Variovorax paradoxus: one gene and its partner. The protein of the gene in region 2 interacts with the protein of the main gene of each other region in a pairwise test. Links are inferred from orthologs where the notes say so. Each region holds a gene or a part of one and is shown on either strand. Other genes may lie near its edges.

Evidence for each region. The genes of interacting proteins can lie anywhere in the genome.
Region 1: the proteins of dnaE (region 2) and GOQ09_RS14335 interact in binary tests that used the Escherichia coli proteins (3 or more experiments, as listed by UniProt). The link is inferred for Variovorax paradoxus from one-to-one orthologs.

What each region holds. Positions count from the first base shown.
Region 1 is NZ_CP046622.1:3,099,922-3,104,992, forward strand. What follows is about bases 1-2,873. They hold GOQ09_RS14335 (pyridoxal phosphate-dependent aminotransferase), read left to right. Parts: upstream 1-785; coding sequence 786-1,961; downstream 1,962-2,873. Other genes in these bases: GOQ09_RS14330 (CysB family HTH-type transcriptional regulator), read left to right, coding at 1-753; GOQ09_RS14340 (DUF3309 family protein), read left to right, coding at 2,097-2,255; hrpA (ATP-dependent RNA helicase HrpA), read right to left, coding at 2,325-2,873. In the rest of the region: more of hrpA, read right to left, coding at 2,874-5,071. UniProt on the Escherichia coli protein: Shows aminotransferase activity with methionine and histidine as substrates, and to a lesser extent also with phenylalanine.
Region 2 is NZ_CP046622.1:3,442,424-3,450,861, forward strand. The notes cover bases 1,998-6,038. They hold dnaE (DNA polymerase III subunit alpha), read right to left. Parts: upstream 5,717-6,038; coding sequence 2,198-5,716; downstream 1,998-2,197. Other genes in these bases: GOQ09_RS16055 (YgiW/YdeI family stress tolerance OB fold protein), read right to left, coding at 1,998-2,098; GOQ09_RS16065 (sulfurtransferase), read left to right, coding at 5,866-6,038. In the rest of the region: protein TolQ, read left to right, coding at 1-258; GOQ09_RS16045 (ExbD/TolR family protein), read left to right, coding at 274-711; more of GOQ09_RS16055, read right to left, coding at 1,706-1,997; more of GOQ09_RS16065, read left to right, coding at 6,039-6,651; GOQ09_RS16070 (pirin family protein), read right to left, coding at 6,689-7,612; GOQ09_RS16075 (flavodoxin family protein), read right to left, coding at 7,638-8,189; GOQ09_RS16080 (DoxX family protein), read right to left, coding at 8,251-8,438. UniProt on the Escherichia coli protein: DNA polymerase III is a complex, multichain enzyme responsible for most of the replicative synthesis in bacteria. This DNA polymerase also exhibits 3' to 5' exonuclease activity. The alpha chain is the DNA polymerase catalytic subunit.

The DNA of each region.
Region 1 (5,071 bases), 340 kb from region 2 along the record:
CAGCACGTCATCGCCAGCATCGAGCTGATCATGCGAGAAGTTGGCAACCTCAAGCGCATCGGCGAGCAATTCAGCGCGCAAGACAGCGGCACCCTCTCCATTGCCACCACCCACACCCAGGCGCGCTACGTGCTGCCGGTACCGGTGGCCAGGCTGCGCGAGGCTTACCCCAAGGTGAACGTGAGCCTGCACCAGGGCTCGCCCGACCAGGTGGCGCGCATGGTGATCGACGAAATTGCCGAGGTGGGCATTGCGACCGAATCGCTCGCGGACTACACCGAGCTCGTGACCCTGCCCTGCTACGAATGGCAGCACGTGCTGGTGCTCCCCAAAGACCACCCGCTGGCCGCCAAGGAGCGCGTCTCGCTCGAAGACCTGGCACACGAGCCCATCATTACCTACCACCCGTCGTTCACTGGCCGCACGCGCATCGACCACGCGTTTGCGCAGAAAAAGCTCACGCCGCGCATCGCGCTCGAAGCCATCGACTCCGACGTGATCAAGACCTATGTGCGCCTTGGCCTGGGCGTGGGCATCGTGGCCGAGATGGCGGTGCGCGACGAGTCGAACGCCGATCTCGTGGTGCGCCCCATGGGCCATGTGTTCGGCCAGAACATTGCCCGCGTGGCGTTCAAGCGCAGCGCCTACCTTCGCAACTTCGTCTTCAAGTTTGCCGAGCTGCTGTCCGACCGGCTCGACCGCAACCTGATTGCCAAGGCCCTGAGCGGCCATCAGCAAGACTACGATCTTTGATATTTCAGCAGACCCAGCTTCCGACCACGACCATGAGCACCGTTCTTTCCGCCCCCCGCACGCCGGAGATCACCACTAAGCTGCCCGCCGTCGGCACCACCATCTTCACCGTGATGTCCGCGCTGGCAACCGAGAAGAACGCTGTCAACCTCGGCCAGGGCTTCCCCGACTTCAACTGCGACCCGAAGCTGCTTGAAGACGTGACGGCCGCCATGGCCGCAGGCCACAACCAATATCCGCCTATGCCCGGCATTCCGGCGCTGCGCGAAGCCATTGCCGGCAAGATTGCCGCGCTCTACGGCCACAGCTACAACGCTGCCACCGAGATCACGGTAACCGCGGGCGCCACGCAGGCGATCATCACGGCCATTCTTGCAGTGGTGCGCACGGGCGACGAGGTGATTGTTCTGGAGCCCTGCTATGACAGCTACGTGCCCAACATCGAACTCGCAGGCGGCAGTGTGGTGCGCGTTCCGCTCACGCCGGGCACCTTCCGGCCCGACTTCGACAAGATTGCCGCGGCGCTCTCGCCGCGCACGCGCGCCATCATCGTCAACACGCCGCACAACCCGAGCGCCACCATCTGGACCGCGGCCGAAATGCGCAAGCTCGAAGAGCTGCTGGCCCCGACCGACGTGTTCGTGATTGCCGACGAGGTTTACGAGCACATGATCTACGACGGCGCACAGCACGAAAGCGTGGCCCGCTTCCCGGGCCTTGCGGCACGCAGCTTCATCGTGAGCAGCTTCGGCAAGACCTATCACGTCACCGGCTGGAAGGTCGGCTTCGTGGCGGCACCGGCGCCGCTCATGGCGGAATTCCGCAAAGTGCACCAGTTCAACGTTTTCACGGTGAACACACCCATGCAGCATGCGCTCGCGCAGTACATGGCCGACCCGAAGCCCTACCTCGAGCTTCCGGCCTTCTACCAGCACAAGCGCGACCTTTTTGCCGCAGGGCTCGCTGAGAAGACCCGCTTCAAGCTGCTGCGCAGCGAGGGAAGCTATTTCCAGTGCGTCGATATCTCGGCAGTCAGCGACCTGTCCGAAGCCGACTTCTGCCTCTGGCTCACCAGCGAGATCGGCGTGGCGGCCATTCCGCTGTCGGCGTTCTACGGCAACGGCTTCGACCAGCGCGTGGTCCGCTTCTGCTTCGCCAAGAAGGATGAGACGCTGATTTCCGCTCTCGACCGTCTTGCGCGGCTCTGAACAGACTGGCGCGGCTCCCAGGCCGACGCTGACGGTAGGACAGTCCTGACCGCCGAAGGAGCGGCTTTCCGGCGTGTCTTGCGCCCCTGGACAACGAGGATCGGTGCTCGTAACAACAACGTCCAGGAGAAAAGCATGTCCCTCTCGTTCATTCTGCTGATCATTCTGATCTTGCTGCTGATCGGCGCGCTGCCGAGCTGGGGTTACAGCCGAAGCTGGGGCTACGGGCCGAGCGGTGGCCTGGGCCTTGTCCTGGTGATCGTGATCATCCTGGTGCTCATGGGACGCATATAGCGCTTCCGCGTATTTCTCGCACCTAAAAGAAGCCCGCGCAAGCGGGCTTCTTTTTTGCCGCCCTGCCCCTCAGGCCTGCAGCTGGGCCCAGGCCTTGTCCAGCCGCTTGATGCTCACCGGCTGCGGTGTGCGCAGCTCCTGTGCAAAAAAGCTCACGCGAAGCTCTTCGAGCAGCCAGCGAAACTCGAGCATGCGATCGTCCACCGCGCCCTTGCGCTCCGCCACCAGCCGCCAGTAGCGCTGCTCCTGCGGGCGAAGCTCGGCCAGCTTGGCAGCGTCGCGCGCCGGGTCCGCGCGCAGCTTGTCGAGCCTCAGCACGATCGCCTTGAGGTACCGCGCGAAATGCTGCAGCTGCGTCCACGGTGCATCGGCGATGAAGCGCTTGCCCACAAGGCGTTGCAGCTGCTGCGCGGCGTCTTGCACGGCCTCGGGCTGGATCTTTGTGTCCTTGATCTTGCGCGCGGCAGCCGCGTATTCGACCAGGATGGTCGATGCCAGCCGCGCCACCTCGTTCGCAATCAGCGTGAGGCGGCCCCGGCCCTCTTCGAGCCGCCGCTTGAAGGCAAATTCATCGGTGGGCAGTGGCTCCTGAAGAAACGCGCGATCGATCGCCACGTCGATGATCTGCGTGCGCAACTCCTCCGATGTGCCGAGCGGCATGTAGGCCACCGCCATCTTCTGCAGATCGGGGATGTTCTTCTCGAGGTACTTGAGCGCGTCTTTCAGTTGCAGCGCAAACAGCCTGCGCAGGCCGGCGCGGTGCTTTGCGGCGGCCACGGCGGGTTCGTCGAACACTTCGATGGTGACGGCATCGCCCTCGTCGCGCAGCGCCGGAAATCCAATAAGCGACTGCGATCCGCGGCGCACTTCCATCAGTTCGGGCAGCTCACCGAAACTCCAGCTCGTGTAGCGCTGGCCGGCGGGCAAGCTCGGCGCGGCCGGTGCCGGCGCGGCGGCATTGCCCTTGGCCTGCGCGCGCCCATCGCTGCCGTCCGCCGGCTTTCGCTCCGCAGACGCCTTGACGTTGAGGCCCGCCAGCGCCTGGAAGGCGCCGCGAGCCTGCGCACCCAGTTCGGCCTTGAGTGCGCCCAGGTTGCGGCCCATGCCAAGCTGGCGCCCGTGCTCGTCCACGATGCGCAGGTTCATGAACAGGTGCGGCGGCAGCATGTCGAGCTTGAAGTCGGCGCGCTTCACGTCGATGCTCGTGGCATCGCGCACGCGCTTGAGCAGCACGTCGGTCAACGAGCCGTGGCCGAACACCTCGGGCGCCGAGAGTTCTTCCGCCAGCTTGGCCGCCGAATCGGGCAGCGGCACGAGGCGCGAGCGCGGGCGTTGCGGCAGGCTCTTGAGCAGCGCCTGGATCTTGTCCTTGAGCATGCCGGTAACCAGCCATTCGCAGCGCTCTTCGCTCACCTGGTTGAGCACGAAGAGCGGCACGCTCACCGTGAGGCCGTCCTTCGCGTCGCCCGGCCCGTGCAGGTAGCTCGCGGCACAGTCGACGCCGCCGAGCCGCAGCGTGGGCGGAAACGCCTGCGTGGTGATGCCCGCGGCCTGGTGGCGCATCAGCTCCTCGCGCGTCAGGTACAGCAGGCGCGGCTGCTCCTTCGAGGCATGGCGGTACCAGTTCTCGAAGGTGATGCCGCTCGCCACGTCGGCGGGCAGCTGCGCGTCGTAGAAGGCGAAGATCAGCTCTTCATCGACCAGCACGTCTTGCCGGCGCGCCTTGTGCTCCAGCCCCTCGACCTCGCGCACCAGCTTGCGGTTGGCGGTGAGGAACGGGAACTTGCTTTCCCACTGCCCGCCGACCAGCGCCTCGCGAATGAAGATCTCGCGCGCCGCCACCGGATCGACCTTGGTGAAATCGACGCGGCGCCCGCTGTAGACGACCAGCCCATAAAGCGTTGCGCGCTCCAGCGCGGAAACCTGCGCGCCCTTCTTCTCCCAGTGCGGATCGAGAAGCTGCTTCTTCAGCAGATGGCCGGCCACCTGTTCGAGCCACTGCGGCTCGATGTTGGCAATGCCTCGACCGAAGAGCCGCGTGGTCTCGACCAGTTCGGCCGCAACAATCCAGCGGCCGGGCTTTTTCTTCAGGTGCGCACCCGGATGCCGATAGAACTTGATGCCGCGCGCACCCAGGTACGCCTCGTCGTCTTCGAGCTTCCAGCCCACGTTGCCGAGCAGGCCCGCGATCATCGACAGGTGCAGCGGTTCGTAGCCCGCGGGCTCCGCGTTGATGCGCCACTTGTGTTCGGTCACGACCGTAAGCAGCTGCGAATGGATGTCGCGCCATTCGCGCACGCGGCGGATGTTGATGAAGTTCTGGCGCAGCAGCTGCTCGTACTGGCGGTTGCTCAGCTTGTGCGTATCGCCATGCCCGCCGCGCGCATCGCCGATCCATTTCCACAGCCGCAGGTAGCCGCTGAACTCGCTCTTCTCGTCGTCGAATTTGGAGTGCGCCTGGTCGGCCTGCTGCTGCGCATCCATCGGGCGGTCGCGCACGTCCTGCACGCTGAGGGCGGATGCGATGACGAGCACCTCTTCGAGCGCGCCACGCGTTCGCGCCTCCAGGATCATCCGTCCGACGCGCGGGTCGAGCGGTAGCTTGGCCAGCTCGGCACCGGTGGCGGTGAGTTCGTTGGCATCGTCGACCGCGCCCAGCTCGTTCAGCAGCTGGTAGCCGTCGGCAATCGCCCGCGGCGAAGGTGCTTCGAGAAACGGAAAGCGCGCCACATCGCCCAGGCGCAGCGACTTCATGCGCAAGATGACGCCGGCCAGCGATGAACGCAGGATCTCGGGGTCGGTAAAACGCGGCCGGC
Region 2 (8,438 bases):
GGCCTGGCCGCGCTCGCTCAGGTAACGCTGGCCACCGTGGCGCCCGGCATCGCCGAAGCACTGGTGGCCACGGCCATCGGCCTATTCGCCGCCATTCCCGCGGTGGTGGGCTACAACCGCTTCGCGCGCGAGATCGACAAGATCGCCATCGCGCTCGAAACCTATATCGAGGAGTTCTCGAACATCCTGCAGCGCAATCTCTCGGCCCACCCGGCCGCGAGCGCGACGGCAGCTTCGGCGACTCCGGGCAACCGCTGAACGGAGGCCGAGCGCATGCCCGCCGTTTCATCCCGAGGCCGAGGCCGCCGCACGATCAACGAGATCAACATGGTCCCGTTCATCGACGTGATGCTGGTGCTGCTGATCATCTTCATGGTCACCGCGCCGCTCATCACGCCGAGCGTGATCAACCTGCCCTCGGTAGACCGTGCCAACAAGCAACCCGACAAGCCCATCGAGATCGTCATCAAGAGCGACGACGAAGTGCAGATCAAGAAAGACCCGTCCACCGGCAGCGGCGGCGCGTCGATTCCCATGACCCAGATCGGCTCCGCGGCCAAGACCGCCCAGGGCGGCGACGACCAGCGCCCCGTGGTCATCAGCGCCGACAAGTCCGTCAAGTACGAAACCGTCGTGAAGGCGATGAACCAGCTCAAGCGCAGCGGCATCGAGCGCGTGGGCCTGTCCGTCACCACCACGGGCGGCAAATAAGGCATGTCGCTCGCCCTGGATCGCCCCGAGTTCGCACCACCGCCGCAGCGCGGCACGCCGCGCGCGGTGCTGCTCGCATTGGTCGCGCATGCGCTCCTGATCGCGGCGCTGACGTGGGGAGTGCGCTGGCGCAGCGACCCCGACGAAGGCGCGGTCGATGCGGAGCTGTGGTCTTCCACGGTGCAGCAGGCCGCGCCGCGCCTGTCCGCACCGCAAGCGCCCACGCCCGCTCCCGCACCACCGCCGCCCGCTCCCCCCGCCGCCGCCTCCTCCACCCCAGGTGAAGGCTCCCGAACCCGCACCGCCGCCGCGCGCGCCGGACATCGCACTCGAACGCGAGAAGAAGCTCAAGGAAGAAAAAGAGCAGAAAGAGCGCGAGCTGGAGCGCCAGCAACAGCAGCGCAAGAAAGAGCTCGAAGCCAAGCAGCGCGCGGAAGACGAAGCCGAGCGCAAGAAGGCCCAGCAGCAAAAGCTCGCCGAGCAGCAGAAGAAGCAGCAGGAAGTCGAGGCCAAGCAGGCCGAAGCGAAGAAACAGCAGCAGGAAGCGGCAGCCAAGCAGGCCGCCGCCGACCGCGCCGCAACGCTCAAGCGCATGCAGGGTTTGGCGGGCGCCAGCGGCAGCGACGATTCCAAGGGCACCGCCCTGCGTTCGTCCGGACCGTCGAGCGGCTATGCGGGGCGCATTGCAGCCGCCGTTCGTCCGAACATCACCTTCCCCGATGCGGAGACGGTCAATGGCAACCCGGCCGCCGAATTCGAAGTGAATCTAGCGCCCGACGGCACCATCGTCGGCGTCAAGCTGACCCGATCGAGCGGATTGCCCAGCTGGGACGAAGCCGCCGAACGCGGCCTGCGCAAGACCGACAAGCTGCCGCGCGACACCGACGGGCGCATCTTCCCGTCGCTGATCGTCTCGCTTCGGCCCAAGCGCTAGGGTTGAGATCTCGCTGCCTTCGGTGCCTGCGCGCCGAAGGCAGCGAAGCGCTGGAGCTCTTTACTTTGCCGCCGCGACGCTCAGCCGCTTGACGTCGAGCTCGGCCTTGTTGCCCACCAGATCCTTGTCGAACTCGCCCGAAATCTCGACGCGCACCTTGTCGTCGATCTTCACGCCTGGCGGAAAGTGCTTGGCGTCGATTTCCACCTTCATGCGGCCGGTGTCGTCGGCAAAGGTGTAGTGCTCGCCGCCATCATGCGAAACGATGAAGCCGCGCAGCGTGGCGTGCTGATCGTCCTTGCCGGTGTCGAGCAGTTGCTTGACGGTCATCGTCTGCACCGTGCTCGGGCCTGCGTACTGCGCAAATGCCGGCGAAAGGGGCAGCACCAGCGCGAGCGACATGCCGAGGGCCAGTGTGGCTTTCTTCAGGGTCCTGGTGTTGGTATGGGTCATGGCAATCGTTCCTCCTTTGAACAGCCTGGTTTACAAAGAAACAGATGGACAACCCCCGGCATCCGAATGTTCCCCTGAGGAACATCCGGCGCCTCTCGCTCACTCGTAGACGACCGAGGCTTTTCCGGCTTCGGCCTGCGCCGTCCAGCTTGCCAGCGCGGCATCGGTCGGAAAGAACTTGGCGCGCTCACCAAGCTGCAGTTCGACCTGCGCGCCGCCCCGCGCCATCGAAAGACGCACCGGCAGCCCCTGCACCAGGTCGCCGTGTTCGCTTTGCTCGGTACGCGGCGGAAAATCTTTCACCAGGCGTGCGATGTCCGGCGCCTTGCCGTTGACCGCCACCCGCAGGAATTTGCCGAAGCGGCAGCGCGCAGTAGCCAGGTCCCACACCTGCTGCACCTGAAAACGCGCCTCGAAACCGCCGCGGCCGGGCTGCAGCCGGCCGCTCACGATCACCAGCTCGTCGTCCTTCAGCGTGTTGCGGTTCGCGTTGATCAGCGCCTCGTCGGCGGTCGCGTCGATGGAGTCCGACTTGTCGTCGAGCTTGAAGATCGCCAGGCGACCGCGCTGGCCGTTGATCACGCGGAAGTCGCTCACGATGCCCGCAATCACCTGCTGCTCGCGGGTGTCCATCAGGTCGCCGATCTCGCGCTTGCAGAAGCGCCGCACCTCGTGCGACACCTCGTCGAACAGATGGCCCGAGAGGTAGAAGCCCACGGCCGTTTTCTCGTAGGTGAGCCGCTCCTTCACGCCCCAGGGCGTGGCGTCCACCAGTTCGGGCTCCTGCGTGGCCGAGCCGTGCTCGCTGTCGCCGAAGATGTCGACCTGGGCCGCGTTGGCTTCGGTGGCCACCGCGAACTCGAAGGCGCGGTCAACCGAGGCGATGAGCGAGGCGCGGTTCTGCTGAATGGCATCGAACGCGCCGGCCTTGATGAGCGCTTCGACCGTGCGCTTGTTGATGCGCTGGCGGTCGATGCGCACGCAAAAATCGAACAGGCTCTTGAACGGACCGCCCTCTTCGCGCGCCCGCACAATGGCCTCCACCGCAAGCTGTCCCGTGCCCTTGACGGCCCCCAGGCCGTAGCGAATCACCTTGTCGGTGACGGGTTCAAAGCGGTAGTTGCCGCGGTTCACGTCCGGCGGCTCGAACGTGATGCCGAAGTTTTTCTGCGCGTCCTCGAACAACACCTTGAGCTTGTCGGTGTCGTCCATTTCCACGGTCATGTTGGCGCAGAAGAACTCGGCCGTGTAATGAACCTTGAGCCAGCCCGTGTGGTACGCCAGCAGCGAATAGGCGGCCGCGTGCGACTTGTTGAAGCCGTAGCCCGCGAACTTCTCCATCAAGTCGAAGATCTCGTCGGCCTTGTCCTGCGGAATGCCGTGCGTCTTGAGCGCGCCCGCTCGGAACTTCTCGCGGTGCTCGGCCATCTCCTCGAGCTTTTTCTTGCCCATGGCGCGGCGCAGCAGGTCGGCGCCGCCGAGCGAGTAGCCGCCCAGGATCTGCGCGGTCTGCATCACCTGCTCCTGGTAGACCATGATCCCGTAGGTTTCGGAGAGCATCTCGGCCACGGCCGGGTGCGGGTACTCCACCTCTTCGCGGCCGTGCTTGCGCGCCACGAAGCTCGGAATCAGGTCCATCGGGCCCGGCCGGTACAGCGCGTTGAGCGCAATCAGGTCTTCAAGGCGCGTGGGCCGCGCATCCTTCAGCATGCCCTGCATGCCGCGGCTTTCAAACTGGAACACCGCTTCCGTCTTGCCCTCGGAAAAGAGCTTGTAGGTCTCGCGGTCGTCCAGCTTGATGTTCTCGTAGGCAAAGTTCTCCTGGCCCTTGTGGCGCTTGACGATGAACTCTTTCGCAATCTCGAGGATGGTGAGCGTGGCCAGGCCCAGAAAGTCGAACTTCACGAGGCCGATGGCCTCCACGTCGTCCTTGTCGTATTGGCTCACGGCCGAGTCGCTGCCGGGCTGCTGGTACAGCGGGCAAAAATCGGTGAGCTTGCCGGGCGCAATCAGCACGCCGCCCGCGTGCATGCCGATGTTGCGGGTCATGCCTTCGAGCTTTTGCGCAAGCTCCACCAGCATGCGCACTTCTTCTTCCTTCTCGATGCGGGCCGCGAGCTGCGGCTCCATCTCGATGGCGTAGTTGTTCTTGTCGCCATCCACCTTCGGATCCGGCGGATACTGGATGGTGACAGGCTGGCCCGGCTTGTTCGGAATGAGCTTGCTGATGCCGTCGCAGAACATGTAGCTCATGTCCAGCACTCGGCCCACGTCGCGAATGGCGGCGCGGGCGGCCATCGTTCCGAAGGTGGCGATCTGGCTCACGGCCTCGCGGCCGTACTTGTCCTTCACGTAGTCGATCACGCGGTCGCGGTTGCCCTGGCAGAAGTCGATGTCGAAGTCGGGCATCGAAACGCGCTCGGGGTTCAGGAACCGTTCGAACAGCAGCTTGTATTCGAGCGGATCGAGGTCGGTGATCTTCAGCGCATAGGCCACCAGCGAGCCCGCGCCCGAGCCCCGGCCCGGGCCCACCGGACAGCCGTTGTTCTTGGCCCACTTGATGAAGTCGCCCACGATCAGGAAATAGCCCGGGAACCCCATGTTCAAGATCGTGTTGATCTCGAACTCGAGCCGCTCCACATAGCGCGGCCGCTCGGCATCGCGCTTGGCCTGGTCTGGATACAGGTGCACCAGCCGCTCTTCGAGCCCCGCGAAGGACTCCTGGCGGAAGAACTCGTCGATCGGCATGCGCACGCCTTCGCTGATGAAAGGCGTCGGAAAATCGGGCAGCTGCGGCTTGCCGAGCACCAGCGTCAGGTTGCAGCGCTTGGCAATCTCGACCGTGTTGGCCAGCGCGCTCGGCACGTCGGCAAAGAGCGCCTGCATTTCGGCGCTCGACTTGAAATACTGCTCCTCGGTGAACTTGCGCACCCGGCGCGGGTTGCCCAGGATTTCGCCTTCGGAGATACAGACCCGTGCCTCGTGCGCCTCGTAGTCCTGGCGCTCGGCAAACTGCACAGGGTGCGTGGCGACCACCGGCAGGCGCAGCCGGGCCGCGAGCTTCACGGCGGCAATCACGTGCGGCTCGTCCTCGGGGCGGCCCGCGCGCTGCAGCTCGATGTAGAAGCGGTGCGGGAACATGCCCGCCAACTGAAGCGCCAGTTCAGCGGCGCGTTCTTCCTGCCCCTGCAAAAGCGGCGCCCCCAGAGGGCCGGCTTGCGCGCCCGAGAGCGCGATCAGCCCGCCCTGCAGCTCTTCGAGCCATTCGAGCTTGCAGGCCGCTTGGGATTGCCCCCGGCCCACGTTCTGCGTCCAGGCACGCGCCAGCAACTCGGAAAGATGCAGGTAGCCTTCCATGTTCTGCACCAGCAGCACGATGCGCGTGAGCACGCCGGGCTCCTTGCCCAGCCCCTCGACGAAGATTTCTGCGCCGATGACCGGCTTGACACCCTTGCTGCGCCCCTGTTTGTAGAACTTGATCGCCCCGAACAGGTTGTTCAGGTCGGTGATGGCCAGTGCGGGCTGCTTGTCGGCAGCGGCGGCCTTGACGACTTCGTCGATTCGGTTGGTGCCGTCGACGACGGAAAACTCGGTGTGCAGGCGCAGGTGAACAAACATCCTCCCATTGTAGAAACCGGCACTCCACGATGTGGGTTGGCAATCCCCTAAATTGAGCCCCCCGGCTTGCCACTTCGTGTGCTTCGCCCCCCCCCGAGGGGGAGGCTCGGTGCCTTGGGGCGGCCCGGCGGCACCTACAATTCCGCCCCGTGCAAGAGATTTTGAATATTGCGGCCTACAAGTTCGTAGCCATCGACGACAGCCCCGTGCTGCGTGAAGACCTGCGCGGGCGCGCCCAGGCGCTGGGCCTCATGGGCACCATCCTGCTGGCGCCCGAGGGCATCAACCTGTTTCTGGCGGGCGCAGCCGACGCCATTCGCAGCTTTGTGGCCAGCCTCCGCGCCGATCCGCGCTTTGCAGACCTCGAAACCAAGGAAAGCTGGTCGGCCACGCAGCCCTTCCGCCGCATGCTGGTGAAGCTGAAGCGCGAGATCATCCGCATGGACCATCCCGCCATCCAGCCGGCGGCCGGCCGCGCACCGGGCGTGGACGCGCACACCCTCAAGCGCTGGCTCGACCAGGGGCATGACGACGCCGGCCGCGAAATTGCGCTGCTCGACACGCGCAACGACTTCGAGGTCGACGAAGGCACCTTCGACGGCGCAATCGACTGGCGCATCACCAAGTTCACCGAATTCCCGCCCGCACTGAAAGCACACAGCGCCGATTTCGCGGGCAAGACGGTCGTGAGCTTCTGCACCGGCGGTATCCGCTGCGAAAAGGCCGCCATCCTGATGCGCGAGGAAGGCGTGGAAAACGTGCTGCAGCTCGAAGGCGGCATCCTTAAATATTTCGAAGAAGTCGGCGGTGCGCACTATCACGGCGACTGCTTCGTGTTCGACGGCCGGCGCGCGCTGGCACCCGACCTGAGCGCACGCGCGGCCGATGCGAGTGCGCGCGCTGCCGAGGATCCCGACCTGGAACAAAAGAACTGAGCCCCCGCGCCGCGGGGGCTTGTTCGCTGCGGGCTCGTCAGACCGGCGTGGTGCCGACGTCCGGCTCACGCACGCCGAAGGGCTTGCCCGGCAGCGGAATGAATTCGGTCTCACCGGGCACGTGGCCCATGCGCTGGGCGGCCCAGTCGGAGCCCGCCTCCAGAATGCGCTCGCGCCGGCTGGAAACGAAGTTCCAGGTGATGTAGCGCGGACCATCGAGCGGCTCGCCGCCGATCACCATCAAACGCACCGCCGTATCGGCGCTCAGCACCGCGCCCTGGCCGTCCGGCAGCACAACCATCGTGTGCGCCGCAATGGACTCGCCATTGATGCGCGCATCGGCATCGACGGCGTAGACGGCCAGCTCCTGTGCCAGTGCGGGCAATTCGAAGCGGCCGCCAGCGGGCAGTGCGATATCGAGGTAGAGCGTCTGCGACAGCGTCTTGACCGGTGAGTGCTTTCCAAAGGCCTCGCCCACCAGTACGCGCACCTTCGCGCCTTGCTCCTCAAGCTCGGGAATGGCGCTGGCCGGCGTGTGCTCGAAGCTCGGCTCGACCTCTTCATGCGCCTGTGGCAAGGCTGCCCAAAGCTGCAGGCCATGGTTAACGTAGGTATCGGCCTTGAGCCGCTCGGGCTTGCGCTCGGAGTGCACGATGCCGCGGCCCGCCGTCATCCAGTTGATGGCACCGGGCAAGATTTCCTGCACGCTGCCGAGGCTGTCGCGATGCATCATCGCGCCCTCGAAAAGATAAGTGACCGTCGAAAGGCCGATGTGCGGATGCGGCCGCACATCGTGTTCGGCACCGGGCTGCTCGGTAGCCGGGCCGAAGTGGTCGAAGAAGACGAAGGGCCCGACCGACCGGCGCTGCGCCGCGGGCAGCAGGCGCCGCACCTTGAAGCCACCGCCCAGGTCCTTGTCATGCGGTTGAAGCAGTTGGGTCTGTGCGGCGTTATCGGTCATCGGGGGCTCCGTGGTGGACTGGGTTTTACCCGCGCGATCTTGCCACTTCGGCGACGCGCTCGCCGAAAGCACGCGCAGTGTCGAAGTCGCCCTTGAACATCTCGGCCGGGCTCGCATCCGACGGCGACTGCGTGAGCAGGCCGCCGTAGCCACCCACGTAGTTCAGCGAATCGCGCGTGGCGGCCTTGTTGTTCGTCGGCAGGATGCCCAAGCTCACCCAGATGCCGCTGTGCTGCATCGCGAGCGTCCACAGGTACGCCATGGTCGTGACCTTGTCGCCGTTCATGGTGGCGCTGTTGGTGAAGCCCGCAAAGAGCTTGTCTTTCCAGCCCTGCGTGAACCACACCTTCGACGACGCATCGGCAAACTTCTTGAACTGCCAGCTCACGCCGCCCATGTAGGTCGGCGAGCCCATGATGATGGCGTCCGCTGCGGCCAGCGTCTCCCAACCGCCTTCGGGCAGGTTGCCATCCGCATCGATGGCGAGCAGTTGCGCGCCGGCTCCATCGGCGACAGCCTGGGCGATGCGCTGGGTGTGGCCGTAGCCGGAATGAAAGACGACCACGATGTTTGGCATTGGATGGTTCTCCTGAAGTGGTGACGAGGGTCGTTGATGCGAAGCCCGGGCAAAAGCCTGCTTACTTCCTGTCGATGCTGAAGCGGCCGGCACCGAAGGCGACAAAGGCGAGCAAACCGCCGGAAATGGCAATGTTCTTGAAGAACATCAGCTGGTTCACGAAGGCCTTGTCTGCGGGCATGCTCCAGTAATTGTGGAACAGCACCGATGCCGCGACGGTGAACACCGCCAGCACCACGGCCGCGAGGC